One region of the Mycobacterium holstebronense genome, then DNA from elsewhere that is predicted to be linked to it. Evidence: predicted binding sites of a transcription regulator. Region 1 holds the regulator's gene; the other holds the start of a gene.

Region 1 (15,371 bases):
TCGGTGCGGGTCACAGGTGGGCGGCGCGATAACGGCCGGGGCAGGCCGGGCACCTGGCTTGGGTCCCACGTGGGCACCAGGCCTGGGGCCGGGGCGGGGCCCCGGCCGTGGGGTGGGGGCGGACGAACCGCTGTCAGTGGTCATCGCTGTCGTCACCTAACCCTTCGCGGGATAACCCGCGCATCTGCCGCGCACCGCGGCGCCTTCGATCTGCCTAGAAGCATTCAAGAGTATTCAAGCAGTTACCCGCCACACTGTGCCGCCAACTCGGCGGTTCAGCGAGGTTCGACGTAGGAGAGGCGATGCTGGGACCGCCGCATGGGCCGGGCGGTTCAGCGAGGTTCGACGTGGGAGAGGCGATGCTGGGACCGCCGCATGGGCCGGGCGGTTCAGCGAGGTTCGACGTGGGAGAGGCGATGCTGGGACCGCCGTATGGGCCGGGCGGTTCAGCGAGGTTCGACGTGGGAGAGGCGATGCTGGGACCGCCGTATGGGCCGGGCGGTAGCCTGTCCGATCGCCACCGGACTTACCCGCGGCACCCGCCAACCTGTAGGAGGCCGGCATTGGCGAAAGAGACCATCGCCGTGCTGTTTGCGCTCGGTGCGGCGCTGTTCGGCGCGATCAGCGACGTGATTCAGCAGCGCAGTGCCCACCGGTTCGGTGACCAGGGGATCGGGGCCGCCGCACTGTTCGCCCGGCTGTTGACCGATCGGCAGTGGTGGGTGGGCACGGCGTCGGGCCTGGTGGCTTTGAGCCTGCAAGCCGTGGCGTTGGGCCTCGGGTCGGTGCTGTTGGTGGAGTCGTTGCTGGTCACGTCATTGCTGTTCGCGTTGCCACTGGGTGCCCGCCAATCCGGTCATCGCCTGCGCCGTTCGGTGTGGCTGTGGTCGGCCCTGCTGGTCGCCGCCGAGACCATCATCATTGCCGTCGGCCATCCCACCGCCGGGCAGGCGAGGGCCTCGCTGGAGGCCTGGGTCTGGGTGATCGCGGTGCTGGCGCCGACGGTGTTGCTGTGTCTGATCGGGGCGCGAGCCTACGCGGGGTGGCCGGCGGCGGCCGTACTGCTGGCTGCGGTGTCGGCCATGTCGTGGGGCATTTTCGCGGTGTTGACCAAGGGGGTGGTCGATCTGATCGGCCACGGTCCGCGCGCAATGTTCACCGCACCGGAGCTGTATGCGTGGGCAGCGGTCGCGTTGACCGGCGCCGTGTATCAGCAGTCGTCGTTTAGGGCCGGCGCCCTGACGGCCTCGCTGCCCACGATCACGGTGCTCGAACCCATAGTGGCCGCGACGCTGGGCATAGTCCTGCTCGGCGAGGTGCTCAACCCCGGCCGCGATGCGGCGTTCACCTTGGTACTGGCGGTGGCGGCGCTGATTGCCGCGGTCGCGGCGCTCTCGCGGGATCAGGCGGCCACGGCAGGCGAGCCGGCCGTCGCGGTGGCCTAGCGGGTCGCCGCCATCCGGCCTAGCGGCGCCGGCGGCCTCGCTCCCGGGCCGGAAGGTGAACAGCGGGTATCGTTGCCCGTTTGAGGAGGGGGCCATGTCGACAGGGAATTTCCTAGCGGCGTTGCTCGCGCTGTGCGCCGCACTGGCGTCCGCGATCGGCGACGTGATCCGGCAGAGGTCGGCCCAGGAGATCACGGACCAGCAGGTAGGCCACCTGGAGCTGTTCTGGCTGTCGCTGCGCGATCCACGGTGGTGGGGCGGCGGCGCAGCGGCGGTTGCCAACTACGCCCTGCAGGCGGTGGCGCTGGCGGTCGGCTCGGTGATGCTGGTGACCGGCCTGCAGGTGACCGCGCTGCTGTTCGCGCTGCCGATGTATGCCTGGCTGACCCATCGCCGGGTGACCAACTGGGAGTGGATGTGGGCCATCCTGCTGGCCGCTGCGCTGGCAGTGGTGGTGATCGTGGGGGATCCGACCGAAGGTAAACAACACGCGCCGGCGGCCACTTGGATCGTCGTGTCGGTGGTGCTGGCGGCGGTGCTGGTGGGCTGTGTGCTGGCCGCCCGGGTCTACAAGGGCCGGCCCGCGGCGGCGGTGCTGCTGGCGGTGGTGGCCGGTACCTCGCTGGCGGTGTTCGCCTTGCTGACGAAGGTTCTGGTCGAGGTGCTCAAAGCCGACGGGATCGGTGCCGTGCTGCGTGCACCCGCCCTGGTGCCCTGGCTGGTGGCGACGCTGGCCGGGATGATCTTCCAGCAGTCGGCGTTTCGCGCCGGTGCGCTGACCGCGTCCATGCCGACGATGACCGTCGCCAAACCGCTGGTGGCCAGTGCGCTGGGCGTACTGCTGCTCAACGAGACCATCCAGGCCGGCGGGACAGAGGACGTCGCGGTGATCATCGGGGTGGTGCTGATCGTGATCGCCACCGCGGCACTGGCCCGCGGCGAGGCCGCTACCATCGTCGCCGATGCCGGCGCCGACCTGGCCGAGCCGGTGGCGGCGCCGACCACCAGCTAACTTGGGTGCCGTGCTGGGACCGATTGCGATCATGCCGTCGGCGCCGGTGCTGGTGCCCGAGTTGGCCGGCACCGCCGCCGAAGCCGCCGAAGTGCGGGCCGCCGCGCTGACCGCTGCCCGGGCGCTGCCGGTGCGCTGGGTGGTCCTCGGGGCCGGGCCGGATGCGGTGTACGGGGCCGAGAGCACCGGCACTTTCGCCGGGTTCGGCGTCGATGTCGCGGTGCGGCTGTCACCGGACGCCCGGCAACCCGTCGATCTGCCGTTGTCCGCGTTGGTCGCCGGCTGGGTGCGCGGTCAGGTCGCACCGGATGCCGAGGTGGTGGTGCACTGCTGCGTCGACCCGGATTCGGCGCTGGTCACCGGCAGGCGGGTGCGCACCGAGATCGACGAAGGCGGCGAGATCACCGGGGTGTTGCTGGTTGCCGACGGTGCCAACACCTTGAGCCCGACAGCCCCGGGCGGATACCAGCCGGCCGACGTCGAGTGCCAGCGCACCCTCGACGATGCGCTGGCCGGCGGCGAGGTCGCCGCACTGACCGGGTTGCCCCCGCAGGTCGTCGGCCGGGCGGGGTTTGCCGCCCTGGCCGGGCTGCTCGGGACCGCACCGCGCGGCGTCACACAGCTCTACCGCGACGCCCCGTATGGAGTCGGTTACTTCGTGGGGGTCTGGCAGCCGTGAGGCCGATCGCGGTCGTGGGACCCACCGGGACGGGCAAATCACAACTGGCGCTGGGCCTGGCCGCGCGGTTGGGCGGCGAGATCGTGAACGCCGATGCCATGCAGCTCTACCGCGGCATGGATATCGGTACCGCCAAACTGCCGCTGGGGGAGCGTGGCGGCATTCCGCATCACCAACTCGACGTGCTCGATGTCGTACAGACCGCAACGGTGGCGCGCTATCAGCAGGCCGCGGCGGCGGACGTCGAGGCGATCATGGGCCGCGGCGCAGTCCCGATCATCGTGGGCGGGTCGATGCTCTACCTGCAGGCCCTGCTCGACGACTGGACGTTCCCGGCCACCGATCCAGTGGTGCGGGCCCGCTACGAACAGCGGTTGGCCGAGGTCGGGGTTGCCGCCATGCACGCCGAACTGGCCGGCGCCGACCCGGCTGCCGCCGCGGCGATCCTGCCCACCGACGGCAGGCGGATTGTGCGGGCCCTGGAAGTGGTGGAACTGACCGGGCAACCGTTCGCCGCGTCTGCGCCCGCTATCGGAGCGCCGCGCTGGGATACCGTGATCCTCGGATTGGACTGCGACACAGCGATTCTCGATGAGCGACTGGCCGCCCGCACCGACACGATGTTTGCCCAGGGGCTGGTCGCCGAAGTTCAGGGACTGCTGCAGTCGGGGTTGCGGGACGGGGTCACCGCCGCCAGAGCGCTGGGCTACGCCCAGGTGATCGCCGCGCTTGATGCGGGCGGCGACGAGCGGGATCTTGCGGCTGCCCGGGACCAGACCTTCATCGGAACCCGCCGCTACGTGCGCCGGCAGCGATCCTGGTTCCGCCGCGATCATCGCACCCAATGGCTCGATGCCGCCGGCGGCGGCCTGCTCGACGCGGCACTGTCTGCGGTGCGGCACGTATCCTGAGCACATGCTTTTCGCCAAGGGCCACGGCACCCAGAACGACTTCGTGTTGCTGCCGGACCTGGACGCGGCACTGGAGCTGACCCCGGCCGCGGTGGCCGCGCTGTGCGACCGCCGTCGCGGCCTGGGCGCCGACGGTCTGTTGCGGGTGACCACCGCCGGTGCGGCGGCGAGCGCCGGGGTGCTCGAGCAGCTGCCCGAGGGAGTCGCCTCCGGCGACTGGTTCATGGACTACCGCAACGCCGACGGCTCGGTGGCCGAGATGTGCGGCAACGGAGTCCGGGTGTTCGCGCACTATCTGCGCGCCGCCGGCCTGGAATCGGCCGACGAGTTCGTCGTCGGCTCACTGGCCGGGCCGCGCCCGGTGATCGTGCACCACGCCGACGACGTGCACGCCGAGGTCACCGTCGACATGGGCAAGCCGAACCTGCTCGGGAGCTCCGGACCGGCATTCGAGGCTCTGGTCGGGGGGCGGCGCTTCGCGGGCCTGGGCGTCGACGTCGGCAACCCGCACCTGGCCTGTGTGGATCCGGGATTGTCCGAGGCCGATCTGGCCGCCCTTGATGTCGGTGCGCCGGTGACGTTCGACACCGCCCAGTTCCCGAACGGGGTGAACGTGGAGATTCTGACCGCTCCGCGTGCCGGCGCGGTGGCGATGCGGGTGCATGAGCGCGGTGTGGGCGAGACCCGCTCGTGCGGCACCGGCACGGTGGCCGCCGTCGTGGCGGCCCTGGCGCACACCGGAGCCTCGACCGGAACGCTGCGGGTCGACATCCCCGGCGGACAGGTCAGCGTCACCGTCACCGAGGCCGGCAGCTACTTGCGCGGCCCGTCGGAACTGGTGGCCCGTGGCGAGATCGCGCCCCGGTGGTGGGCGGCCCAGTGAGCTATCCCGACTCGAGGCCGCAGCCCAGCACCGGTGAGCTGAACCTCGACGATCGCGCAGCACTGCGCCGCGTTGCCGGGCTCTCCACCGAACTTGCCGATATCTCCGAGGTTGAATACCGCCAACTGCGCCTGGAACGGGTGGTGCTGGTCGGGGTGTGGACCGAGGGCACCGCCGCCGAGGCCGACGCCAGCATGGTGGAACTGGCGGCGCTGGCCGAAACCGCCGGCTCGGAAGTGCTCGAGGGTCTGATCCAGCGGCGTGACCGGCCCGACCCGTCCACCTACATCGGTTCGGGCAAGGCCCAAGAGTTGCGGGAGATGGTGCTGGCCACCGGCGCCGACACCGTCATCTGCGATGGCGAGTTGTCCCCGGCGCAGTTGAACGCGCTGGAAAAAGCGGTCAAGGTCAAGGTGATTGACCGCACCGCACTGATCCTCGACATCTTCGCCCAGCACGCCACCAGCGCCGAAGGCAAGGCGCAGGTGGCGCTCGCGCAGATGCAGTACATGCTGCCGCGGCTGCGCGGCTGGGGTGAGTCGATGTCACGGCAGGCCGGCGGGCGGGCCGGCGGCGCCGGCGGCGGGGTGGGAACCCGTGGTCCCGGTGAGACCAAGATCGAGACCGACCGGCGGCGGATCCGGGAGCGGATGTCCAAGCTGCGCCGCGAGATCAAGGCGATGAAGCAGGTGCGCGATACCCAGCGCAGTCGCCGTCGGCACAGTGACGTCCCTTCGGTGGCCATCGTCGGTTACACCAACGCCGGAAAGTCCAGCCTGCTCAATGCACTGACCGGTGCCGGAGTGCTGGTTCAGGATGCGCTGTTCGCCACCCTGGAACCGACTACGCGCCGTGGGCAATTCGACGATGACCGCCCCTTTGTGTTGACCGACACAGTCGGGTTCGTGCGGCACCTGCCCACCCAGTTGGTGGAGGCGTTCCGTTCCACGCTGGAGGAAGTCGCCGACGCCGACCTGCTGGTGCATGTGGTCGATGGCTCTGACCCGGCGCCCCTGGCGCAGATCACCGCGGTCCGTGAGGTGATCTCCGACGTTATCGCCGAGCATGATTCCGGACCGACTGGTCAGCGTGCTCCGGAACTGTTGGTGGTCAACAAGATTGACGCTGCCGGGGATCTGGCTTTGGCCCAGCTGCGACGTGCCTTGCCCGATGCGGTGTTCGTCTCAGCGCACACCGGAGAGGGGATTGACGCGCTACGCCAACGGATGGCGCAGCTGGTGGCCCCGGTCGACACCGCAGTCGATGTCGTCATCCCTTACGGTCGTGGTGATTTGGTGGCCAGGGTGCATGACGAAGGCCGAGTGCAGCTGGCCGAGCACGGCGAGGGCGGCACCCGAATCCGTGCGCGGGTTCCCGCGGCATTGGCAGCCAATCTGCGGGAATTCGCCGCATTTTAGGCATTGCCGCACTGGTGCTATAGGCTGGTGCTCACGCGTCGTGGAACGCTTACTCACCGCCGTCCGGCCCCTGATGCCGATTCAGCTGGCGTGTGAAGCTCTTCTCGCGGCGATCGCTATTGCCAACAGGCAATCTCGCCAACTCTGTGTTGCAGACAGATCGGTCCGCCTTGACGGCCGCTGTGGCACAGCCGATGCCGGAAAGGCATGTCATGACCACCAATTCATTCGCCGAACTCGGCGTGCCCGCTGAACTTGTCAGTGTGCTCGCCGATCGCGGTATTGCTGCTCCCTTCCCCATTCAGGTGGCGACCCTGCCGGACAGTCTGGCCGGCCGTGATGTGCTGGGCCGCGGCAAGACCGGCAGTGGCAAGACGCTGGCGTTCTCGCTGCCGCTGGTAGCTCGGCTGGCTGGCGAGAAGCGCCGCCCCGCCCGGCCGACTGGCCTGGTGCTGGCGCCAACCCGGGAGCTGGCCACCCAGATCGCCGCGACGCTGGAACCGTTGGCGGTCGCCAGTGGGCTGAAGGTCACCACCATCTTCGGCGGCGTCTCGCAGAACCGTCAGGTGGCCGCGCTCAACGCAGGCGCCGACATCGTGGTGGCCTGCCCGGGCCGGCTCGAGGATCTGATGAAGCAGCGGCTGATCACGCTGGACGCGGTACGCGTCAGCGTGCTGGACGAAGCCGACCACATGGCCGATCTCGGCTTCCTTCCCGGAGTCACCCGCATTCTGACCGCGACCGCCGAAACCGGTCAGCGACTGCTGTTTTCGGCGACGCTGGACAACGGGGTCGACAAGCTGGTTCGGCGTTTCCTGCGGAACCCGGTGTCGCACTCCGTCGATGAGCTCGACGCGCCTCCTCCGGCGATGACCCATCACGTGTTCCACGTGTCCGGCCTGCAGGACAAGAAGGACCTGGTGCAGCTGCTGGCGTCGGGCACCGGGCGTCGAATCTTGTTCTTGCGGACCAAGCATCAGGCCCGGAAACTGGCTCGCCAGCTCACCGAGTCCGGTGTGCCGTCGGTTGACCTGCACGGCAACCTGTCGCAACCGGCTCGCGAGCGCAATCTCGCGGCGTTCGCCGATGGGGACGTTCGGGTTCTTGTGGCCACCGACATCGCCGCCCGCGGCGTGCACGTCGACGAGGTCGAATTGGTGGTCCACGTGGACCCGCCCGCCGAGCACAAGGCGTACCTGCACCGTTCCGGGCGTACGGCGCGGGCCGGCAGCGCCGGAGACGTCGTCACCGTCGTCCTGCCCGAGCAACGCAGAGAGACCCAGGTGCTGCTGCGTCGCGCGGGAATCAGCGTTGCTCCGCAACAGGTGGCAGCCGATTCCGCTTCGGTGCTCGAGTTGGTGGGGGAGGTGGCGCCGTTGCGGGCGCCCGCCCCGGTGGCCCCGAAGGCCGCCCCGCCGGCACGCGCCAAGTCGTCGCCGGGCCAGACTTCACCGGGCCAGTCCGGCCGCCCGCGGCGCCGTCGTGGCGGCAGCGGCGGCGCCGCACAGCCGGCTGCGCAGGCCGACGGCCGGCGCCGGCAGCGGGGTGGTGCCGCATCGCGTCGACAGGGTGGGGTAGCGCGCTAGCGTCGAGACCCACCACCGCGTCGCCCAACCATCCGGTTGGTCTATTCTCGTCGGAAAGATCAGTCGACCGGAGGTCAGGCAATGAGTGCCGCAATCAAGTACCAGCGAACCCTGTTCGAGGCCGAACACGAGCTGTTCCGGGAGTCGTTCCGCGCCTTCCTGGACCGCCACGCCGCGCCTTACCAGGAGGAGTGGGAGAAGGCCAAGATCGTCGACCGCTCCGTGTGGCTCGAGGCCGGCAAACAGGGTTTCTTGGGCATGGCAGTGCCCGAGGAGTACGGCGGCGGCGGCAACCCGGACTTCCGTTACAACACCATCATCACCGAGGAAGTCACTGCGGGCCGCTTCAGCGGGTTGGGTTTCAGCCTGCACAACGACGTCTGCGCGCCGTATCTGCTGGAACTGTGCAACGAGGAGCAGAAACAGCGCTGGCTGCCGAAGTTCTGCACCGGTGAGCTGATCACCGCGATCGCCATGACCGAGCCGGGCACCGGCAGTGACCTGCAGGGCATCAAGACCCGCGCGGTCCGCCAGGGTGACCACTACGTGCTCAACGGCTCCAAGACGTTCATCACCAACGGCATCCACTCCGACTTGGTGATCGTCGTCGCCCAGACCGACCCCGAGAAGGGTGCGCAGGGCTTCTCGCTGCTGGTCGTGGAGCGCGGGATGGAGGGCTTCGAGCGAGGCCGGCACCTGGACAAGATCGGTTTGGACGCCCAGGACACCGCCGAGCTCTCGTTCACCGACGTGCACGTACCGGTGGAGAACCTGCTCGGCGAGGAGGGCAAGGGCTTCATCTACCTGATGCAGAACCTGCCGCAGGAGCGGATCTCGATCGCGATCATGGCCGCCGGGGCGATGGAGGCGGTGCTGGAGCAGACGATCCAGTACACCAAGGAGCGCAAGGCGTTCGGCAAGCCGATCGGCAGTTTCCAGAACAGCCGGTTCCTGCTGGCCGAGCTGGCCACCGAGGCCACCGTGGTGCGGATGATGGTCGACGAGTTCGTGAAGCTGCACCTGGACAAGAAGCTGACCGTCGAGCAGGCCGCGATGGCCAAGTGGTACTCCACCGAGAAGCAGGTGCACCTGATCGACCGCTGCCTGCAGCTGCACGGTGGATACGGCTACATGCGCGAATACCCGGTCGCGCGGGCTTATCTGGATGCCCGCGTTCAGACCATTTACGGCGGCACGACCGAGATCATGAAAGAGATCATCGGCCGCAGCCTCGGCGTCTAGCCGAGGCTAGCGGGAACGATTTGGCGCCCCCATCGGGCGCTGCAAGGGGCGCTACCTGCATGTTTGGTAGCGCCCCTCGTTCCGTTCGGGGCAGCGGCTTTTGCATCATTTCAGCATCGGCTGGGTATCTGTTTCCGCAATATCGATGACTTGGCTTCGAAACTCGGGCCGATTGCGGGAAAGTCTATGCCGGAAACATTTGCGTCGATAACGTCGATAAAGATGCCTGGGAGGGCTGGTGACTAGTCGGAAAGATCGGTTCGGCACGACGGCGGTGCGCATGGCGCTCGGCCTGGCGGCGACGGTCACCGTGCTCTTGTCGGTGCAGACCGCTGCGGCGACGCCAGACAGCGATGCCCACGACGCCATAACGGCGGCATGGCAGGCGGCTGGCGGCGACGGGTCGCCGCTGGGTGCCCCCAAGGGCGACGTGCACCCAGCCGGTGTCGGATTCGCCCAGGACTTCGCCGGTGGCACCGTCTTCTTCACCCCGGAGACCGGCGCCAAGGCGCTCTACGGCGCGATCCTGGATAAGTACGAGGCACTGGGCGGTGCGGCCGACAACGGCCTCGGCTTCCCCAGCAGCGATGAGGTGCCCGGGCTGGTCCCCGACAGCCGGGTCGCCATCCTGTCCGGCGCCGACAACCCGGTGATCTTCTGGACGCCCGAGCACGGCGCTCACGTGGTGCGTGGACCGATCAACGCCGGCTGGGACAAGCTGGGCAGCTCCACCGGAGCGCTCGGGGTCCCGGTCGAGGACGAGAGCTACGACGGCGCTGTCGTCACCCAGAAGTTCAGCGCCGGGACGCTGTCCTTTGACAGTGCGACCAGGACGTTCACCACGGTCCCGCCGGAGCTGGCGGCGCAGCTGGCCGATGTGCAGGCCCAGGTCGACGCGACCGCGGCCATCGATCAGGTCTGGCGTAGCGCCGGCGGCCCCGCCGGCGCTCTGGGAGCCAAACAGGGCGATCAGTACATCGTCGGCGACAACGGCGGTGTGGGGCAGGATTTCGCCCACGGCAAGGTCTATTTCAGTCCGGTCACCGGAGCCAACGCGGTCGAAGGCGACGTGCTGGCCAAGTACGAGTCGCTGGGCGGCCCCGCCGGCAGCGACCTCGGCTTCCCGATCACCGGCACGGCCGACGGAGCGATCGCGGGCAGCAAGTTCAATTCGTTTGCCGCCGACGACGAGCCGGTGATCTTCTTCAGCCCCGATAACGGCGCCTTCGTGGTGCGCGGTGCGATGAAGTCGGCCTGGGACAAGCTTGACGGAGCGTCCGGAAAGCTGGGCGCCCCGGTGGGCGACCAGACCGTCGAAGGTGACGTGGTGTCCCAGAAGTTCACCGGCGGATCGATCGCTTGGAATCAGGCGAACAACACGTACAGCAGCGAACCGGCAGAGCTGGCGCAAGCGCTGTCGGGCTTGCAGATTCCCGGGACGAACCTGCCCGACGGCAGCAAGTCGACATCGACTGGCGCAGCCAAGGAGACGCACTGGAACTGGATGTGGGTGCTGATCCCGGTTGTGGTGCTGGCAGTGCTGGGCGCCCTCGCCGGGGCTGCCATGTGGTGGCAGCGGCGTCGGCCGGCCGCTGTTCTGCCAGGATCGCCGGTTGCAGTGCCAGCCCCGGTCGCCGATGACTACGACGACGATGACGAGCAGTGGGCCCACCAAGAACGGCACGAAGACCACCGCGAAGACCACCGCGAGCACGAGGGCACCGTCCGGCTGCCGAGTCGCTACGGCGCCTCCGCATCGCCGTACGCGTCTGAGCCTGAACTTCCCGTCTCGTCGATCCCGGACGCGCCGTGGCTGCACTACGGCGAGCACGAGAGCGAGGCGGAGGTCGACGACGATGACGACACCGACACCGCCCCCACCCGGGTGGTGACCGAAGAAGAGTTCGGCACCGGTCGGCATGCCGTGGGGCACGGCGGTTCCGGGGCGGACCCACGCGGGTTCGGCGCTGTCGCAGAATCCCGCAGGTTCGGCGGTGGCACGGACACCCGCACCTTCGGCGGTGGCGGCGAACCGCGCAACTTCGGCATCGACGAATCGGTGCACCCGGTGATGCATCTGCCGCTGGACGACCCATATCAGCAGCCGAACGGCTACCCGATCAAGGCGAATATCGGTTCGGGGCTCTACTACACCCCGCAGAACGCTCTGTATGACGACACCCTCGCCGAGATCTGGTTCGCCACTGAGGATGCGGCGCGGCTCAACGGCTTCACCAGGGCTGGCTGATCACCGCAGCGGCAGCGGCAGGTCGCGTTCGCGCTGCGGGCGGGGGCCGAAGAGTCGCCGCTGCGCCGCGGTAATCGGGATGTCGTTGATGCTGGACTCGCGGCGACTCATCCGGCCGTCGGCGACGAACTCCCAGAGCTCGTTGCCGTAGCTGCGCCACCACTGGCCGTCCACGTCGCAGCATTCGTACTGATAGCGCACCGCGATTCGGTTGTCCTGGTAGCACCACAGCTCCTTGCGCAGCGCGTAGTCGCGTTCGGCGGCCCACTTGCGCCGCAGAAATGCTTCGATCTCCGCGCGCCCGGTGAGGAATTCGTCCCGGTTGCGCCACACCGAATCCTCGGTGTAGGCCAGCGCCACACGTGCTGGATCCCGTGTGTTCCAGGCGTCCTCGGCGGCCTGCACCTTGTGTCGCGCCGACTCCGCATCGAACGGTGGGCATGGCGCGAACATGATCAGATCTTGCGGATGACGGTCACGACCTTGCCCAGCACCACCGCGTCGTTGCCTGGGATGGGATCGAAAATGGGGTTGTGCGGCATCAGCCAGACCTGACCGCCGGTGCGTTTGAACGTCTTGACGGTCGCCTCGCCATCGATCATGGCGGCCACGATGTCGCCGTTGTCGGCGACGTTCTGCTGGCGCACCACAACCCAGTCGCCGTCGCAGATCGCGGCGTCCACCATCGATTCGCCGACCACCTTGAGCAAGAACAGCTCACCTTCGCCGACCAATTCGCGGGGGAGCGGGAAGACATCCTCGACGGCTTCTTCGGCCAGGATCGGCCCGCCGGCCGCGATCCGGCCCAGAACCGGAATGAAAGCGGGCTCGGGCAGCGCATCCGAACCGGCGAACTCGGTGCGTTGCGCGGCCTCGGCGGCGCCGGTCATGTCGTCCTGGCCACGGACGTCGACCGCGCGGGGACGGTTGGGGTCGCGGCGCAAATAACCCTTGCGCTCGAGCGTGCGCAGCTGGTGAGCAACCGAAGAGGTCGAGGTCAGTCCGACGGCGTCGCCAATCTCGCGGATGCTCGGCGGGTAACCCCGCTCGTTCACCGAAGCGCGGATGACGTTCAGGATCGTGCGCTGCCGGGCGGTCAGCGCTGAGTCCGGACTCGCCGGGTTACTGCTGCTGTCACTCATGGGGGCGAATCTAGTCGCATAGCCGCGATTAATCAAACATGTGTTCGAGGTGTGTCGCGCGGGCGTTCGAAAGCGTCGGCAACTTGTCGGACCCCTTCGCTAATGTTTTCGACAACGATTCGATCACATGTTCGGACATCGAACATACAATCGATTAGTATTCGAACAGTCGAGCGAACAGGGTCGCCGACGCCGAGTGAGGGAGAACCGCACATGATGCTCATCGACACGATCGCCCCGACGTTCGAGCCGGCCCGCGACGAGCGTGCCCAGCTGCATCGCGGTCCCCGGACCTCGGGTCGCGCCTACCCGATCCGCACCCAGCCGGCACGGCTGGTTCGGCCGCGCCCGGGCGGCGCCCCGCTACGGCACCGCGGTTCCGGGGTGCTGATGTCCCGTGCGCCGCACCGGCCGCAGCCGGTCAAGGCCATCACCCCGGCGACCACCGTCGTGCTGGCCCTGGTCGCCGCCGGGATCACTGTGTGGCTCGGGCTGATCGCCCAGTTCGGCGCGGCAGCAGCCGGCAACGCCTCCGCGGTGCCCGACCAGCTTGGCGTGGTGCGCGTCCAGAGCGGGGAGAGCTTGACGCACCTGGCGGCCCGCGTCGCGCCGGACGCGCCGGCCGGACAGGTCATCGAGCGCATCCGCGAGCTCAACGGACTGGAATCGGTCGCCTTGGACGCCGGCCAGATGCTGATCGCTCCACTGGGCTGAGGTCGCCGTGTCGCTTCGGTCGCCGCTTGCGGCCACTGCGCAGCGCCGCCGGCAACCCGCGCAGGTACGCTCGCAGTTGTCCCAATGGCCCGCGGTGCCCCAGCTGTCTGAGGGTGCGGGTTCCCGGCACGGCGAAGGAGCGGCAATGCACTGCCCGTTTTGTCGCCATCCAGACTCCCGGGTGGTGGATTCCCGCGAAGCCGATGAAGGCCAGGCCATTCGGCGTCGTCGGTCCTGTCCGGAATGCGGTCGCCGTTTCTCCACGGTGGAAACCGCAGTGCTAGCCGTGGTTAAGCGCAGTGGCGTCACCGAGCCGTTCAGCCGGGAGAAGGTCATGCGCGGCGTACGCCGGGCCTGCCAGGGCCGCCAGGTCGACGACGATGCGCTGAATCTGCTGGCTCAGCAGGTGGAAGACGCTGTGCGAGCGGCAGGTTCGCCGGAGATTCCCAGCCACGAGGTGGGGTTGGCGATCTTGGGTCCGCTGCGCGAACTCGACGAAGTGGCCTATCTGCGATTCGCCTCGGTGTACCGGTCTTTTTCCTCGGCCGCCGACTTCGAGCGGGAGATCGAGGCCCTGCGCGAACACCGCGAGATGCCCAGCACGAGTTGAGCGCTGCGGGCGCCACCGCGCACTACGCTGGCGGCATGGCACCCGAGTTGCATCCGAACCTTGTGGAGCTGGCCCCGCTGTTGGGCACCTGGTCTGGCCGGGGTTCCGGGGTGTATCCCACGATCGCGTCATTCGACTACCTCGAAGAGGTGGTGTTCTCACACGTCGGCAAGCCGTTCCTGGTTTACGGCCAGAAGACCAAGTCGCCCGGCGAGGGCCTGCCCCTGCATGCCGAGACTGGCTACTTGCGGGTGCCGCAACCCGGTCAGATCGAATGGGTGCTGGCGCACCCCAGCGGTATCACCGAAATCGAGGTAGGCAGCTACACGGTCACCGCCAACGGCGTGGACCTACAGATGTCCGCGCCGACGATCGGGCTGGCGCCGACGGCCAAAGAAGTGAGCGTCCTGAGCCGCCACTATCGCCTCGACGGCGATGAGTTGTCCTACACGCTGGACATGGGCGCAGTCGGTCAGCCTGCGCAGAACCATCTCACCGCCACGCTTCGTCGAAACGGGTAACCCGGCTCAGTCGTCGCCGTCGAGGTTCTTCTTCGCCTCCTGTGCCAGGAAGCGCTCGAACTCGGCACCGAGTTCGTCGGCGCTGGGCAGCTCCTCGTCGCGGGACAGCAGCGAGCGATTCTCCTGGGCGGTGACGAATGCGTCGTACTGGCGTTCCAGGGCCGTCACCACTTGGGCCACTTCGGCGCTCGCTTCGACCTGCTGGTCGATCTTGGACCGGATCTCGGCCGCGGATTCGCGGAGGTCGCTGAGCGGCAGCTCCAGCGCGCCGGTCTGGGCGGCCTGCTTGAGCAGCGCCTCGGCGGCCTCGGGGTAGTCGGTCTGGGCCACGTAATGCGGCACGTGCACCGTGAAGCCGACGACCTCATGGCCGTGCTGTGCCATCCGGTACTCCAGCAGGTTGGACGCGCTGCCGGGAACCTGAACCTCGGTGATCCACGGGGTGAATTCGCTGATCAGGTCGCGGTTGTTGGAATGTGCGGTCAGCGTCACCGGCCGGGTGTGGGGGACGGCCATCGGGATGGTGCCCAAGCCGATGGTCCGGCGCACCCCGAGCTGTTCGGCCAACAGCCGCACCGCGGTGATGAACCGCTCCCACTTCAGGTCGGGCTCCATGCCCGCCAACAGCAGGAACGGCGTGCCCGCACTGTCCCGCAGCGCGTGCAGGCTGAGCTCGGGTTCGGTGTAGTGGGTGAAGTGGTCGGCCTTGAACGTCATCAGCGGTCGCCGCGAGCGATAGTCGAGCAGGTCATCGATCGCGAATGACGCCACCAACTCACTGTCTAGGTTGCTCTTGAGGTGCTTGGCGGCAAGGCGGATCGCGTGGCCGGCGTCGGAGAAGCCCTCCAGGGCGTGGATCAGGACCGGTCCCTCACCGTCCGCCGACATCAGCTGTGGCGCCGGCACCTCCAACTCGTACATGCCGCTCTGCTCGACCTGATAGTGCCGGTCCCGATCGGG
Region 2 (15,371 bases), 600 kb from region 1:
GTGCTCCCCGCCGAAGATGGCCCCGGTCTCTGCCATCAGTCCCTTGATGAAGGAGTGCCCGACCCGCGACCGCAGCGGCGTGCCACCGCGCTCGGTCACCAGTTCCGGCACGGCATGCGAGGTGATCAGGTTGTGGATCACCGTCGCACCGGGCTCGCGGTCCAACTCGCGGGCCGCCACCAGGCCGGTCACCGCCGACGGCGACACCGGCTCGCCACGCTCGTCGACCACGAAGCATCGGTCGGCGTCGCCGTCGAAGGCCAGGCCAATATCGGCGCCGTGCTCACGGACGAATGCCTGCAGATCCACGAGGTTCGCCGGATCCAGCGGGTTGGCCTCGTGGTTGGGGAAGTTGCCGTCCAGCTCGAAATACAGCGGCAGCAGCGTGATCGCGCCGACCGATCCGAACACTGCCGGTGCGGTGTGGCCCGCCATCCCGTTGCCAGCGTCGACCGCCACGCGCAGCGGACGCAGACCGGAGATGTCGACCAAAGAGTGCAGGAATGCCGCATAGTCGGCCAGCACATCGCGGTCGGTGATGGTGCCGCGCGATCCCTGGCCGTCGCCGACCGGGTCGACGCCGGCGATCAGCTCATCGCGGATCCGGCCCAGGCCGGTGTCGGCGCCCACCGGTTTGGCACCGGCCCGGCAGAGCTTGATGCCGTTGTAGGCGGCCGGGTTGTGGCTGGCGGTGAACATCGCACCCGGACAGTCCAGCGCCCCCGAGGCGAAATAGAGCTGGTCGGTCGACGCCAGCCCGATCCGGACCACATCCAGGCCGCGGGCAACCACGCCCTCGACGAACGCCGCAGACAGCAGTGGCGAACTGTCCCGCATGTCGTGGCCGATCACCACCTGCCGGGCGCCTTCCTCGGCCATCAGCCGGGCAAACGAGGACCCGACCTCGGTGACGAGGGTTTCATCGATTTCCGAACCGACCAGGCCGCGTACGTCGTACGCCTTGATCACACGGTGGACAGCCGCAGCGGGCCGAGACATGGACAGGGCTCCTGACGCAGTGGACTCTTGACGCTCAAGCCTAGCCCGGAACCCGCGATCAGTCCGAAGGGTCTGGCAACACACGCAGGTGGCCACGGCGTCGACCATTGGTCTTGCCGGGCGGACCGGGCGGTGCCAGCACACCACCACCGGTTCCGGCGGTGGGCGCTCCGCGGGTCGGGGAGTCGACCGGATTGGCCTGGGGGTACCACCCGTTGGCCGGGGCCGCCCGCCCGGATTCGCGCTCGCGAACCGCCTCGGCAAGCGCGATCAGGTCGTCCTCTTCGGGCGAAACCCAAGGGCCGGGGTGGCGGACCAGTTCCCAACCGCGCGGCGCGGTGATCCGGCCCGCATGGTTGAAGCAGAGGTCCCAGGAATGCGGCTCAGCGGCCGTCGCCAGCGGGCCGACCACGGCGGTGGAGTCCGAGTAGACGAACGTCAGCGTCGCCACCGCATAGTGCGGACACCCTGGCCGGCAGCAACGACGGGGAACGTTCACGCCCGTGAGGCTATCGTGGCCGCTCGCCCCCGCATCGCCGGACACGCGCAAGGCGCCGGCACCCTATGCACAACCGTTACCATCTTCTGCGTGATCGCCACGCGTCGCCGCTGGCGCGGCCGCGAAACCCGCGGGCCGCTGTTGCCGCCTACCGTGCCGGGCTGGCGCACCCGCGCCGAACGGTTCGACATGGCCGTGCTGGAGGCCTACGAGCCCATCGAACAGCGGTGGAAGCAACGGTTGACGGCGCTCGACGTCGCGGTCGATGAGATCCCGCGGATCGCCGCCAAGGATCCCGACAGTGTGCAGTGGCCCCCAGAGGTGGTCGCGGATGGGCCAATTCCACTGGCCCGGTTGATTCCGGCCGGGGTGGATGTTCGGGGAAATCCGACGCGTGCCCGAATCTTGCTGTTCCGCAAGCCGATCGAGCAACGCGCAAACGACAGCACAGAACTCGGTGATTTATTGCACGAGATTCTGGTGGCTCAAGTCGCCACCTACTTGGATGTCGAGCCGAACGTCATCGACCCGACGATCGACGACTAGTCCCTAACTCAGATGATGCCGCGCTTGAGGCGGCGGCGCTCACGCTCGGAAAGCCCACCCCAGATACCGAAGCGCTCGTCGTGAGCCAAGGCGTATTCCAGGCACTCGCTGCGAACCGAGCAACGCTGGCAGATCTTCTTGGCCTCCCGAGTCGAGCCGCCCTTCTCCGGGAAGAACGCCTCGGGGTCGGTCTGCGAGCACAGGGCGCGGTCCTGCCACTGCTCATTGGTGGCTGTCGCGGGGTCGAACGGGTCGAACTCGTCGTAGTCCTCGGGCTCGGGAACCAGACTCAGATGCGGTCGACTGGGCATCACCTCCAGCCCGCTCGGCCCAGCCATTTCAGCCATTTCGGCACCGGCGTGCGGTGCTCCCCCCATCACGCCCCAAAGGTGCTCATAGGACATGCTCCGCCTCCTCACCTGTAGCGCGATCCTGATATGTCGGCCGAATCGAAAGATGCTGACCGTCCCGATTCGAACATGTGATCGAATCTCGGTCTGCGACACCGAAATCGGCTGGCCAACCGGGAAATGACACTAGTGTGATTAGACACGGGTTGATCAGCCCGGTCAAGCTGATTGGCCAAATTCCTTACCATCCCGTGATCGATTTCCAACGTGTCCGAGACCGGCGAGTCCGTGTCATCTACCCCACACCCGCCCGCGGCGTGTCTTACCGCGCCCCCGATACAGCGACGACGGCGGTCCGCCACGCCAGCGGTAGCGGCGCCAAAGGTACTGTCGTGCGCTGTGAAGGTCACCGTTCTCGTCGGGGGGGTCGGCGGCGCCCGGTTCCTGCTCGGCGTCCAGAAACTACTGGGTCTGGGCCAATTCGCCGAATCCCCAGCTGACAACGGGGCCGACCCGCACGAGCTGACCGCGGTCGTCAACGTCGGCGACGATGCCTGGATGCACGGGGTGCGCATCTGCCCCGATCTGGACACTTGCATGTACACCCTGGGCGGTGGCGTGGATGACGAGCGCGGCTGGGGTCACCGCGACGAGACCTGGCACGCCATGGAGGAGTTGGCCCGCTACGGGATGCAGCCGGACTGGTTCGGCCTCGGCGACCGCGACCTGGCCACCCACCTGGTTCGCACCCAGTCGCTGCGCGCCGGTTATCCGCTGACCGAGGTGACTTCGGCGTTGTGCGAGCGCTGGCAGCCGGGCGCACGGCTGTTGCCGGTCACCAACGACAGCTGCGAAACCCACGTCGTCATCACCGATCCGGCCGACGACACCCAGCGCGCGATCCACTTCCAGGAGTGGTGGGTGCGCTACCGCGCCCAAGTTCCCACCCACGGGTTCGGCTTCGTGGGCGCAGAGAAGGCCACTGCCACACCCGAAGTCGTCGACGCCATCACCGGCGCCGACATTGTGCTGCTGGCCCCCTCCAATCCGGTGGTCAGCATCGGTGCCATCCTGGCCGTTCCGGGTGTCCGCGCGGCGCTGCGTTCCACTGCGGCACCGGTCGTCGGCTACTCCCCGATCATCGCTGGAAAGCCGTTGCGCGGCATGGCCGATGTCTGCCTGAGCGTGATCGGCCTGGATTCCACCTCCCGGGCCGTCGGCGAGCACTACGGCGCCCGCAGCGGGACCGGGATCTTGGACTACTGGTTGGTGCACGAGGGCGAGTCCCCCGACGGCTCCGACATCGCCGGCGTGACCGTTCGCGCCGCCCCGCTGCTGATGACCGATCCGGCGGCCACCGCCGAAATGGTCCGCACCGGACTGGATCTCGCGGGGGTGCGATGACCGAGCACGGCAGCGCCGCCAAGGTCGAGATCCTGCCGGTGACCGGCTTAGGCGAATTTCGGCCCGGCGACGATCTCGCGGCCGCGCTGGCCCAAGCCGCACCGTGGCTGGCCGACGGGGACGTCCTGGTCGTCACCAGCAAGGTGGTGTCCAAGTGCGAGGGCCGCATCGTGCCGGCGCCACACGACCCCGAGGCACGTGATGCGTTGCGCCGCCAACTGGTCGAGGCCGAGGCGGTACGCGTACTGGCCCGCAAGGGCCGCACCTGGATCACTGAGAATCGCCTCGGACTGGTGCAGGCCGCCGCCGGTGTGGACGGCTCGAACGTGGGCTCCGACGAACTCGCGCTGTTGCCTGTCGATCCCGACGGCAGCGCCGCCGCGTTGCGCGCCGGACTGGCCGAGCGTCTGGGCGTCAGCGTGGCTGTGCTGATCACCGACACCATGGGCCGCGCCTGGCGCAACGGCCAGATCGACGTCGCGATCGGCGCGTCGGGCCTGTCTGTGCTCAACAGCTACGCCGGGTCCGTCGACCGGCATGGCAACGAATTGGTGGTCACCGAAGTCGCCGTCGCTGACGAACTCGCCGCGGCGGCCGACCTGGTCAAGGGCAAGCTCACCGATGTTCCGGTGGCGGTGGTCCGTGGTGTTGCCAGCCCCGACGACGGTTCCACCGCAGCCGCATTGGTGCGTTCCGGATCCGAGGACCTGTTCTGGCTGGGGACCGCCGAGGCCATCGAGGTAGGGCGCGGGCAGGCTCAACTGCTGCGCCGCTCCGTGCGCAGCTTCGCCGGGGAACCCGTTCCGGCGCAACTGATCACCGACGCTATGGCCGAGGCCCTGACTGCCCCGGCGCCGCATCACACCCGCCCGGTCCGGTTCGTGTGGCTGCAGACCCAGAGCGTGCGTACTCGGTTGCTCGATGTCATGGCGCAGCAGTGGCGATCCGATCTGACCGGCGACGGTAAAACCCCAGAGTCCATTGAGGCTCGAGTCTCGCGTGGCCAGATCCTGTATGACGCACCCGAAGTCGTTATCCCGATCATGGTGCCCGATGGCGCCCACCACTACCCCGATGCCGTCCGCACCGCCGCCGAGCACACCATGTTCACGGTCGCCGTCGGTGCCGCCGTCCAGGGCCTGTTGGTGGCACTGGCGGTACGTGGCGTGGGCAGCTGCTGGATCGGTTCGACCATCTTCACCCCCGAGTTGGTCCGCACTGAACTGGATCTGCCGCCCGACTGGGAACCCTTGGGCGCCATCGCGATCGGCTACCCCACCGACCCGCCCGAGCCCCGCGCACCGGCCGACGTCGGCGATCTGCTGGTACGGCGATGAGTCTGCACGACTCCGCCGTCGCGGCGCTGAGCGCTTGGGACGCACCCGATTCCGCGCAGGACTCGCTGCGGCATGCGGTGCTTGCGTTTCTGGCTGCCCGCTCCGACGCGTGCCGGCGCGAATGCGTTCCCGGCCACATCACCGCATCCACCCTGGTGCTCGACCACACCGGTGAACACGCGCTGCTCACGCTGCACCCGCGGGTGGGCCGCTGGCTGCAGCTCGGTGGGCACTGCGAGGACACCGACCCCGACATCGCCGCCGCCGCCCTGCGCGAGGCCACCGAGGAGTCCGGCATCACCGGCCTGCGACTGGATCCGGCGCTGGCAGCTGTACACGTGCATCCGGTGACCTGCTCGCTGGGCGTGCCGACCCGGCACCTGGATCTGCAGTTCGTGGCGCATGCGTCCGCGAATGCACAGATCGGTATCAGTGACGAGTCGCTTGCGCTGCGCTGGTGGCCGGTGAACGGCCTACCTCCGGACGCCGACGACGCGCTGCGGCACCTGGTGGCGCGGGCCGTCAGATAACCCTGCCCGCGGGCTCACTGGGAGTCGGTGACCCGTGTCCAGGGCTGGCAATTCTGCGACTCGAAGGCCTTGACCGTGACGGGAATGCTCGCGTACATCGGACCAATAGACGTATTCGTTTGGACCACATGGTCCTTGGCCGCATCCGGTGTGCTGTAGGTGAACCACGAACACATCGACTCTTGCGTCGGCACGTTGTTGATCCACACGCCGAAGGCCGAACCCGACCCGCCGGTGTGATACAGGCCAGGCGCGATATCGGTGCCGACCGCAAAGACGCCGTTGCCGGGAATCGGGTCAAGCGGATCCGCGGCAGCCGGCGGCGCCATGGCCACTGCTGCCAGGCACGCGACGAAGACCTTGATGAACATGGCTACGACTATCCACCGTTGACACTGCGTGTACGGCGGAAAAGTGCGAGAAAGGTGCGCCCTGAGCGCAGAGTCAGCGGAAAACCGGCTCAGACGTCCGACGAGTAGCGGATTCCGCAGTCGGGGATCGACACCCCGGGCCACACCCGGGCCCCGCGCAGCAGCTCGCAGCGGGCACCGATGTCGGCGCCGTCGCCGATCACCCCGTCACGGATCAGCGCGCGCGGCCCGATCCGGGCGCCGAACCCGATGATCGAGCGTTCGATCACACTGCCGGCCTCGACTTTCACCCCGTCGAAGATCACCGCGCCATCGAGGCGGGCGCCCGGGCCGATCTCGGCGCCGCGGCCCACCACGGTTCCGCCGATCAGCACCGCCCCCGGCGCCACCGAGGCACCGTCGTGCACCAGCGCCTCGCCACGCCGGCCGCCCAGCGCCGGTGACGGCGCGATGCCGCGCACCAGGTCCGCCGACCCGCGCACGAAGTCCTCCGGGGTGCCCATGTCGCGCCAGTAGCTGGTGTCGACGTATCCGCAGACCTTCACACCGTCTGCCAGCAGCGCCGGAAACACCGAGCGCTCCACCGACACCGGGCGTCCGCGCGGGATGCGGTCGATGACGTCGCGGGACAGCACGTAGCAACCGGCATTGATCTGGTCGGTCGGCGGGTCCTCGGTCTTCTCCAGGAACGCGGTGACCCGTCCGTCGTCGGTGGGCACGCAGCCGAAGGCACGAGGGTCACCGACGCGGACCAGGTGCAGGGTCGCGTCGGCGCCCTGCTCGCGGTGGTACGCGTGCAGCTCGGTCAGATCAGCACCGGACAGCACGTCACCGTTGAACACCATCGCGGTGTCATGGCGCAGCTTGGGTGCGACGTTGGCGATACCGCCGCCGGTGCCCAGCGGCTCCTCCTCGGTCACGTAGTCGATCTGCAGGCCCAGCGCGGCGCCGTCGCCGAACTCCTCGGCGAACACCTCCGGCTTATACGACGTGCTGAGGATGACGTGCTCGATGCCGGCGGCGGCGATCCGCGACAGCAGGTGAGTCAGGAAGGGCAGACCCGCGGTCGGCAGCATCGGCTTGGGCGCCGACAGGGTCAGCGGCCGCAGCCGGGTCCCCTTGCCGCCGACGAGGACCACCGCGTCGACTTGGCTCAGTGTCACGGGTGTCCCTTCGTCAATGTGCGGCGGGCGTTGCGCACCGCCAAGTGTGAGCGCACCGCCAGCGCGCCCCGCATGCTCCAGCGCAGCGGGGCCCGCCACCAGCCGGTGTGCCGGTCGGCGAGGTAGGTATAGGTGCTGCGGTGGTGCGCGGCCAGGTTGCGCGCGGGGTCCTTGCCGGTGGCGTGGCCCTTCTGGTGCAACACCTCGGACGACGGCACATAAACGTTGAGCCATCCGGCCTTGGCCAGCCGGTCCCCCAGGTCGACGTCCTCCATATAGAGGAAGTAGCGCTCGTCGAAGCCGCCGATCGCGTCGAACGCGGCCCGGCGCACCAGCAGGCACGCGCCCGAGAGCCACCCGACCGCCCGCTCGCTGGGCTCCAGCCGTTCCTGCCGGTAAGCGCGGGTCCAGGGATTGTTGGGCCACACCGGGCCGACCACGGCGTGCATGCCGCCGCGGATCAGGCTGGGCAGGTGGCGCGCCGAGGGATACACCGAGCCGTCCGGCTCCCGGATCAGCGGACCCAGCGTCGCCGCCTGAGGCCAGCGGGCGGCCGCGTCCAGCAGGGCTTCGATACTGCCCGGACCCCACTGCACGTCGGGGTTGGCCACGATGAGAAATTCGCTGCGCTCGCCGCCCTCGGCGTCCAGCAGCGCCACCCCGGCATTGACCGCTCCGCCGTAGCCCAGGTTGGACCCGGTGTGCAGCAACTGGACGTTGGGATAGCGCTCCGCGGCTTCCTCCGGCGATCCGTCGGTGGATCCGTTGTCGGCCATCACCACCCGCACCGGACGATCGGTCGCCAGCGACAGCGATGCCAGGAAGCGGTCCAGATGCCACCCCGGCGAATAGGTCACCGTCACCACCGGTAGCGCCTCACTCACGGCGTAGAGGTTATCTGGCCAAGGCGGCGGACAGTGCATCGCTCCACCGGCGCAGCGGTGCCAGGCCTGCGCGCGCCGACTCGGCGCCCGACAACGCCGAGTAGCCGGGCCGGGCCGCCGGGCGCGGATGCGCGGCACTGCTGACCGGCCGGACCCGGTCCGGATCGGCGCCGACGGCGGCGAACACCGCGCGGGCCTGTTCGTACCGGCTGGCTGCCCCGGCATTGGCGGCATGCAACACCCGGGCCCTCGGCGGTGCGGCGGCCAATGCCAGCAGCGCATCGACAAGATCGCCGACATAGGTCGGGGAACCGATCTGATCGTCGACCACCTCCACCTCCCCATCGCCCGCGGCCCGTTTCCGCATCACCGCGGCGAAGTCGGAGCCGCCGGCGGCGCCGGTGTAGACCCACGCGGTGCGCACCACCAGAGCATCTGGAGAGGCCGCCAGCACCGCGTTCTCGCCGGCCAGTTTGGTGGCGCCGTAGACGGACAGCGGCCGGGTGGCATCACCCGGTTCGTACGGGCGCGGCGGGGCGCCGCCGAAGTCGCCGTCGAAGACGTAGTCGGTGGAGATGTGGATCAGCCGGGCTCCGGCCCGCGCGCAGGCGGCCGCCAGGTGGCCCGGCCCGGCGGCGTTGACGGCATGGGCACGCTCGGCGTCGGTCTCGGCGGCGTCGACTTGGGTGTAGGCCGCACAGTTGATCAGCACGTCCCCGGCCCGCAAGTCGACGGCGTCGACCGCGGCGGCATCAGTGATGTCGCACTGCGCTGAGGTCAGGGCCAGCACGTCATGGCCTGCCTCGGCGGCGCGGGACGCCAGAAAAGTGCCGACTTGGCCGCCGGCGCCGGTGATCACGATCCGCATGAGCTCGAGCTTATGCGGCGGCTCCAGCTTCACCCCTCCTCCGTCGAGGCTCGCTAAACCGCCAAGCCAATGCGGCGGCTCCAGCTTCACCTCTCCTCCGTCGAGGCTCGCTAAACCGCCGGTCTGCCACGCCGCGCTCGGCTACCGGCGATACAGCAGTTACGCAAGTAATCTGAAGTGATGCCTGCGCAACGTGTGGTTCGTGTGATTGCCACGGTGGCAGCCTTCGCCATCGTCCTGGGCACCGGAGTGGCCTGGAGCCAAGTCCGGTCGTTCGAGGACGGCATATTCCACGTCTCCTCGCTGGCGCTGGGCAATGGCGGATCCGATGGCGCGGTCGACATTCTGCTGGTCGGGATGGACAGCCGCACCGACGCTCACGGCAATCCGCTGACGCCGGAAGAGCTGACCGCACTGCGCGTCGGCGACGACGAGGCCACCAACACCGACACGATCATCCTGGTCCGGATCCCCAACAACGGGAAGTCGGCCACCGCGATCTCGATCCCCCGCGACTCCTACGTGGCGGCACCCGGACTGGACAAGACCAAGATCAATGGCGTGTACGGGGCCACCCGGCTGGAGACCGCCGACGCGCTCGTCGAATCCGGGATGGACCCGATCCAGGCGCAGGCGCGCGGTACCGAGGCGGGCCGCGAGGCCCTGATCAAGACGGTGGCCGATCTGACCGGCGTCACGGTCGACCACTACGCCGAAATCGGACTGCTCGGGTTCGCGCTGATCACCGATGCCCTCGGCGGCGTGGACGTCTGCCTCAAGGAGCCGGTGTACGAGGAGCTCTCCGGCGCGGACTTCCCGGCCGGCTGGCAGCGACTCGGCGGCGCCCAGGCCCTGAGCTTCGTGCGGCAGCGCCACGAACTCCCGCATGGCGACCTGGACCGGGTCCGGCGCCAGCAGACGGTGATGGCGTCGCTGGCCCACCAGGTCATCTCCGGCAAGACCCTGTCCAGCCCCGGCACCCTGTCGCGGCTGCAGGCCGCGGTACAGCGGTCGGTGGTGCTCTCGGCCGGCTGGGACGTGATCGACTTCGTCACCAAGGCCCAAGACCTGGCCGCGGGCAAGGTGGCCTTCGCCACCATCCCGGTGCTCGAGGAAGCCGGCTGGAGCGACGACGGTATGCAGAGCGTGGTGCGCGTTGACCCCGGTCAGGTGGCCGACTGGGTGGCCGGACTGCTGCACGATCAGGACGAGGGCAAGACCGAGCTGCTGGCCTACAACCCGGGAGAGACCACCGCCAGCGTGCTCAACGACACCGACATCAACGGCCTGGCCGCCGCGGTCTCCGGGGTGCTCAACGCCAAGGGATTCGGCACCGGATCGGTCGGCAACAACGAGACCGGGCACGTGCCCACCAGTCAGGTGCAGGCCGCCTCGGCCGACGATCCCGGCGCACACGCGGTGGCCCGGGACCTGGGCGGATTGCCGGTGGTGTCCAACGAGTCGGTCCCGACCGGCTCGGTGCGCGTCGTGCTGGCAGGCGACTACACCGGGCCCGGATCGGGCATGGGCTCCGGCGGCAGCAGCGCGCAGGCGGCCGGCATCTCCAGCTACGACGACGACGAGGCGCCCCAAATCCCCGTTGCGTCACCGATTCTGACCGCGGGTTCCAACGACCCGCAGTGCGTGAACTAACGTCGCTGAGGTGATCAACCTCAGCTCGGCGATCCTTGATCCGATCATGCGCGCCGACCCGGTGGGGCCACGGATCACCTACTACGACGACGCCTCCGCCGAGCGCATCGAACTGTCCGCGGCGACGCTGGCGAACTGGGCGGCCAAGACCGGCAACCTGCTGCGCGACGAGCTCGGTGCCGGCGCGGGCAGTCGCATCGCGGTGTTGTTGCCCGCGCACTGGCAGACGGCGGCGGTGCTGTTCGGCGCCTGGTGGATCGGGGCCGAGGTGCTGCTGAACGCGCCGGACAGCGATGCCGACGTCGCATTGTGCACCGCCGAGCGGCTCGACGAGGCCGACGCGGCGGTGGCCGAAACCGGCGGCGAAGTGGTGGTGCTGTCCCTGGACCCGTTCGGCAGGCAGGCGCCCGACCTGCCGGTGGGCGTCACCGACTATGCGACCGCGGTGCGGGTGCACGGCGACCAGATCGTCGCCGAACGCGCCCCCGGCCCAGCCCTGGCCGGATCGTCGGCCGACGACGTGCTGGCGGCGTGCGAAAAGTGCGCGGCAGCGGTGGGGCTGACATCGTCGGATCGGGTGTGGTCGACCAAGGGCTGGGACAGCCCGACCGAGCTGATCGAGAACATGCTGACGGTGTTCGCCGTGGGCGCGTCCCTTGTGCAGGTCGCCAACTCCGACCCCGACCTGCAGGAGCGCCGCCGGGCCAGCGAGAAGGTCACCCGAAACCTGGATTGACGCGATTTCGGCGTGATTGTTCCCGCTCAGCGGGCGCAACCGCGCCGAAATCGCCATACGGCGATACATGCATAAATGCTTATATGCTGATACCCTTACCCGCAAGAACCCGCCGTACGAAAGAGGAGATGACCCATGGCAGTGCAGGGATTGCTGGTGAAAGCGGCGTCGACGGTGTTCACCGGGCTGGTCGGCGTGAGCGCCTATGAGGTGGCCCGCCGGGCACTGGCGAAGGCTCCGCTGCACGAGGCGGCGGTGACGGCCACCGAGTGGAGTCTGCGCGGAACCCGGCGAGCCGAAGAGGTCGCCGAGTCGGCACGATTGAAGGTGGCCGACGTGGTTGCCGAGGCTCGCGAGCGGATCGGCGAGGAGGCCACCCCGCCGGCGGCGGCCGTCGAGCACGACCACGACCACTGACCGCCATGAGCATGCCCACCGACGAGTTGACGGTCATCTCCGATGCCGCCGGCCGGATGCGGGTGCAGGTCTCCTGGGTCCGTGGCGATTCACGGCGTGCGGTGGCCGCCGAAGAGGCCGCCGGCCGCGTCAACGGTGTACGCACGGTGCACGCCTATCCGCGGACCGGTTCGGTCGTGGTCTGGTACTCCCCCAAACGCAGTGACAGCGCGGAGATCCTCACGGCGATCGCGTCTGCGGCCACCGTCGCCGCCGAGCTGATCCCCGCCCGCACGCCTCGCTCGGCCGACGTCAGCAACACCGACGTGCTGCGCATGGTGATCGGCGGCGCGGCGCTGGCACTGCTGGGGATGCGCCGCTACGTCTTCGCCCGGCCGCCGCTGCTGGGACCCAGCGGCCAGCTCGTCGCGACCGGTGCCACCGTCTTCATGGGTTATCCCTTCCTGCGGGGCGCGCTGCGCTCGATCCGGTCCGGCAAGGCCGGCACCGACGCACTGGTGACCGCCGCGACCGTGGCCAGCCTGGTACTTCGGGAGAACGTGGTCGCGCTGACCGTGCTGTGGCTGCTCAACATCGGTGAGTACCTGCAGGATCTGACGCTGCGCCGCACCCGCCGTGCCATCTCGGATCTGTTGCGCGGCAACCAGGACACCGCGTGGGTCCGGTTGCCCGACGGCATTGAAGTGCAGGTGCCCATCGACACGGTGCAGATCGGCGATGAGGTGATCATCCACGACCACGTGGCGATCCCGGTCGACGGCGAGGTCATCGACGGCGAAGCAATCGTGGACCAATCGGCCATCACCGGCGAGACCCTGCCGGTCAGCGTGATCGCCGGGGCGCGAGTGCATGCCGGTTCGGTGGTGGTGCGCGGACGAGTGGTGGTCCGGGCCACCGCGGTGGGAAACCAGACCGTGATCGGCCGCATCATCAGCCGCGTCGAGGAGGCGCAGCACGACCGCGCACCGATCCAGACCGTCGGCGAGAACTTCTCGCGGCGCTTCGTGCCGGCCTCGTTCATCCTGTCGGCGATCACCTTGGTGCTCACCGGCGATGTCCGCCGCGCGATGACGATGCTGTTGATCGCCTGCCCGTGCGCGGTGGGGCTGGCCACGCCGACCGCGATCAGCGCGGCTATCGGCAACGGCGCCCGGCGCGGCATCCTGATCAAGGGCGGCTCGCATCTGGAGCAGGCCGGCCGGGTGGACGCGATCGTGTTCGACAAGACCGGCACGCTGACGGTGGGACGTCCGGTGGTGACCAATATCGTTGCCATCCACAAGGATTGGCAGCCCGAACAGGTACTCGCCTATGCCGCCAGCTCGGAGCTGCATTCCCGTCACCCGCTGGCCGAAGCGGTGATTCGGTCCACCGAAGAACGCCACATCAGCATCCCGCCGCACGAGGAGTGTGAGGTCCTGGTGGGGCTGGGCATCCGGACCTGGGCCGACGGCCGCACCCTGCTGCTGGGCAGCCCGAACCTGCTGCGCTCGGAGAAGGTCCGCATCTCCAAGAAGGCGGCGGACTGGGTCAACAAGCTGCGCGCGCAGGCCGAGACCCCGCTGCTGCTGGCGGTCGATGGCACCTTGGTCGGGTTGATCAGTCTGCGCGACGAGGTGCGCCCAGAATCACGCGAAGTGCTTGAGGCGTTACGCGCCAAAGGCATTCGTCGCATCATCATGCTCACCGGCGATCATCCGGAGACGGCGGCTGCGGTGGCCGCCGAACTCGGCATCGATGAATGGCGAGCCGAGGTGCTGCCGGAGGACAAGCTGCAGGTGGTGCGCGGACTGCAGGACGAGGGCTACGTGGTGGGCATGGTCGGTGACGGCGTCAACGACGCACCGGCCTTGGCCGCCGCTGACATCGGTATCGCGATGGGGCTGGCCGGTACCGATGTTGCGGTGGAGACCGCCGATGTCGCCCTGGCCAACGACGACTTGCGCCGGCTGCTCGACGTCAGAGACCTGGGCGGACGTGCTGTTGAGGTGATCCGGCAGAACTACGGCATGTCGATCGCGGTCAACGCCGCCGGTCTGTTGATCGGCGCCGGCGGTGCGCTGTCACCGGTGCTCGCGGCGATCCTGCACAACGCGTCGTCGGTGGCCGTCGTCGCCAACAGCTCGCGGTTGATTCGCTACCGGCTGGGCGCCGAGTCGGCCACGCCGATGGCGTCCGTGCCGTCCGTGCCGTAATCTGTCGACGTCCCGACTGTTCCTGTCGAGCACCACCACCAGCTCCAGGGCAGTCGGGACTTAGCGTCGGTAGGCGCAACAATCCGTTAGCAGCCTTTAACAGCCGCAGCCCTCACCGCGCCAGGACCGGAAACCCTGCCACACCGAAACGGCGGCAACCCCCAGACCGATCAGCGGGTCCAGCCACCAACCGCCGGACCACCCGGTGGTGAGAGTCAACCCGACCAGTACCGCGGCGGCCTGGATCGCACACAGATAGTTCTGCACTCCCTCACCGACTGTCGCCGCCGAGCCGAGCCGCGTGCCGAGCCGCCGCTGGGCCCGGCCCAGCATCGGCATCACCAGCACGGCCGCCGCGGTGACCGCGATGCCGATGGCGCTGCCCTCGCTGCGGTGGTCGCCGAAGAAGTGGCGTATCGATTCCGCGGCGATATAGGGGGCGTTGATCCAGAACGAGATCGCCACGCCGATCTGAGCGCGCCGCTCCGCCGTCTCGGACAGTGTGCGGGCTCCGGTGAACCGCCAGATCACCACGGCCCCGGCCATCGCCTCGGGAATGGCGCCCAGCGCCCAGCCGGTCAGGGCGATCGAACCGGCGGCCAGGCCCTGCCACAGGCCCACCACGCCTTCGATACCCACCAGGACCAGGCTTACCCAGGCAAGCCGCCGAGCCCAGGTCGCTGCGCGGTGCCAGCCCCCATCGCGAACAACGGAGACACCATGGGCGTGTCCAGCATGATCGTGATCGTGGTCGTGGTGCCCGATGGTCGTGACCGGGGCGTCGATCACCGAATCGGCGATGCCCGCTGCCGGGCCCACGACGCTGCTGTCCACGCAAAAAATGTTACCTGGCGTTTCGGTGAGGCAGCCGTCACAGCGCCGGCGCCTCAGGCGGCACTCAGCTGTTGGAGTCCACCTTGACGACGCGGTCGTTGCCACGGTCGGCGACGAAGACATTGCCGCGTTTGTCGACGGCGACGTCCAACGGGGCGTTGAGTCCGGTGAACGGCAGCACCACCGGGATCGCGGCCCCGGCGGCCAGCTTCACGACCTTGTTGCGGTTGTGCTCGGTGACATAGACGTCGCCGGCTTCGTCCACCGCGATGCCCCACGGTGCGACGATCCCCGCGAAAGGCAGCACCACCTGTTCGCCCGAGGCGGCCACCAGCTTGAGCACCCGGTTGTTGGCGGTGTCGGTGACGTAGACATTGCCGGCGGAGTCGACTGCCACCCCGTCGGGCTTGTTGAGGCCGACGAACGGCACCGTGGTCTGAGTGTTGGTGACGGTGTCCAGGCGCAGCACGACGTCGTTGCCGCGATCGGCAACATAGACGTTGCCGCCGTCGGAGTCCACCGCCACCCCGTCAGGGTCGTCCAGGCCGGCGAACGGCAGCACCGTGTGAGTCTCGGAGTCCGCGC

Evidence for each region. The regulator LexA, encoded in region 1, represses DNA repair genes until DNA is damaged. The targets are predictions, from matches to a motif close to CGAACANNTGTTCG.
Region 2: the regulator LexA is predicted to act here: its motif matches at 2,519-2,532, upstream of cofD (2-phospho-L-lactate transferase).

The regions. Positions count from the first base shown of each region.
Region 1 covers NZ_OY726398.1:2,737,939-2,753,309, reverse strand. Annotated here, with positions in the region: gene RCP37_RS12835 (DUF349 domain-containing protein) at 1-144, opposite strand, end outside; gene RCP37_RS12830 (DMT family transporter) at 564-1,445, shown strand; gene RCP37_RS12825 (DMT family transporter) at 1,540-2,457, shown strand; gene RCP37_RS12820 (class III extradiol ring-cleavage dioxygenase family protein) at 2,468-3,136, shown strand; gene miaA (tRNA (adenosine(37)-N6)-dimethylallyltransferase MiaA) at 3,133-4,047, shown strand; gene dapF (diaminopimelate epimerase) at 4,052-4,930, shown strand; gene hflX (GTPase HflX) at 4,927-6,348, shown strand; gene RCP37_RS12800 (DEAD/DEAH box helicase) at 6,561-7,934, shown strand; gene RCP37_RS12795 (acyl-CoA dehydrogenase family protein) at 8,016-9,176, shown strand; gene RCP37_RS12790 (LGFP repeat-containing protein) at 9,415-11,424, shown strand; gene RCP37_RS12785 (nuclear transport factor 2 family protein) at 11,425-11,877, opposite strand; gene lexA (transcriptional repressor LexA) at 11,880-12,566, opposite strand; gene RCP37_RS12775 (LysM peptidoglycan-binding domain-containing protein) at 12,780-13,280, shown strand; gene nrdR (transcriptional regulator NrdR) at 13,426-13,890, shown strand; gene RCP37_RS12765 (peroxynitrite isomerase) at 13,926-14,411, shown strand; gene RCP37_RS12760 (proteasome assembly chaperone family protein) at 14,418-15,371, opposite strand, start outside.
Region 2 covers NZ_OY726398.1:3,342,259-3,357,629, forward strand. Annotated here, with positions in the region: gene RCP37_RS15725 (phosphomannomutase/phosphoglucomutase) at 1-999, opposite strand, end outside; gene RCP37_RS15730 (DUF3499 domain-containing protein) at 1,058-1,498, opposite strand; gene RCP37_RS15735 (metallopeptidase family protein) at 1,592-2,044, shown strand; gene RCP37_RS15740 (WhiB family transcriptional regulator) at 2,053-2,448, opposite strand; gene cofD (2-phospho-L-lactate transferase) at 2,794-3,798, shown strand; gene RCP37_RS15750 (coenzyme F420-0:L-glutamate ligase) at 3,795-5,135, shown strand; gene RCP37_RS15755 (NUDIX hydrolase) at 5,132-5,665, shown strand; gene RCP37_RS15760 (Rv1352/Rv1906c domain-containing protein) at 5,680-6,036, opposite strand; gene manB (mannose-1-phosphate guanylyltransferase ManB) at 6,126-7,199, opposite strand; gene RCP37_RS15770 (glycosyltransferase family 2 protein) at 7,196-8,083, opposite strand; gene rfbD (dTDP-4-dehydrorhamnose reductase) at 8,094-8,951, opposite strand; gene RCP37_RS15780 (LCP family protein) at 9,132-10,604, shown strand; gene RCP37_RS15785 (TIGR03089 family protein) at 10,615-11,340, shown strand; gene RCP37_RS15790 (DUF1490 family protein) at 11,476-11,757, shown strand; gene ctpC (manganese-exporting P-type ATPase CtpC) at 11,769-13,952, shown strand; gene RCP37_RS15800 (cation efflux transmembrane domain-containing protein) at 14,049-14,717, opposite strand; gene RCP37_RS15805 (serine/threonine-protein kinase PknD) at 14,851-15,371, opposite strand, start outside.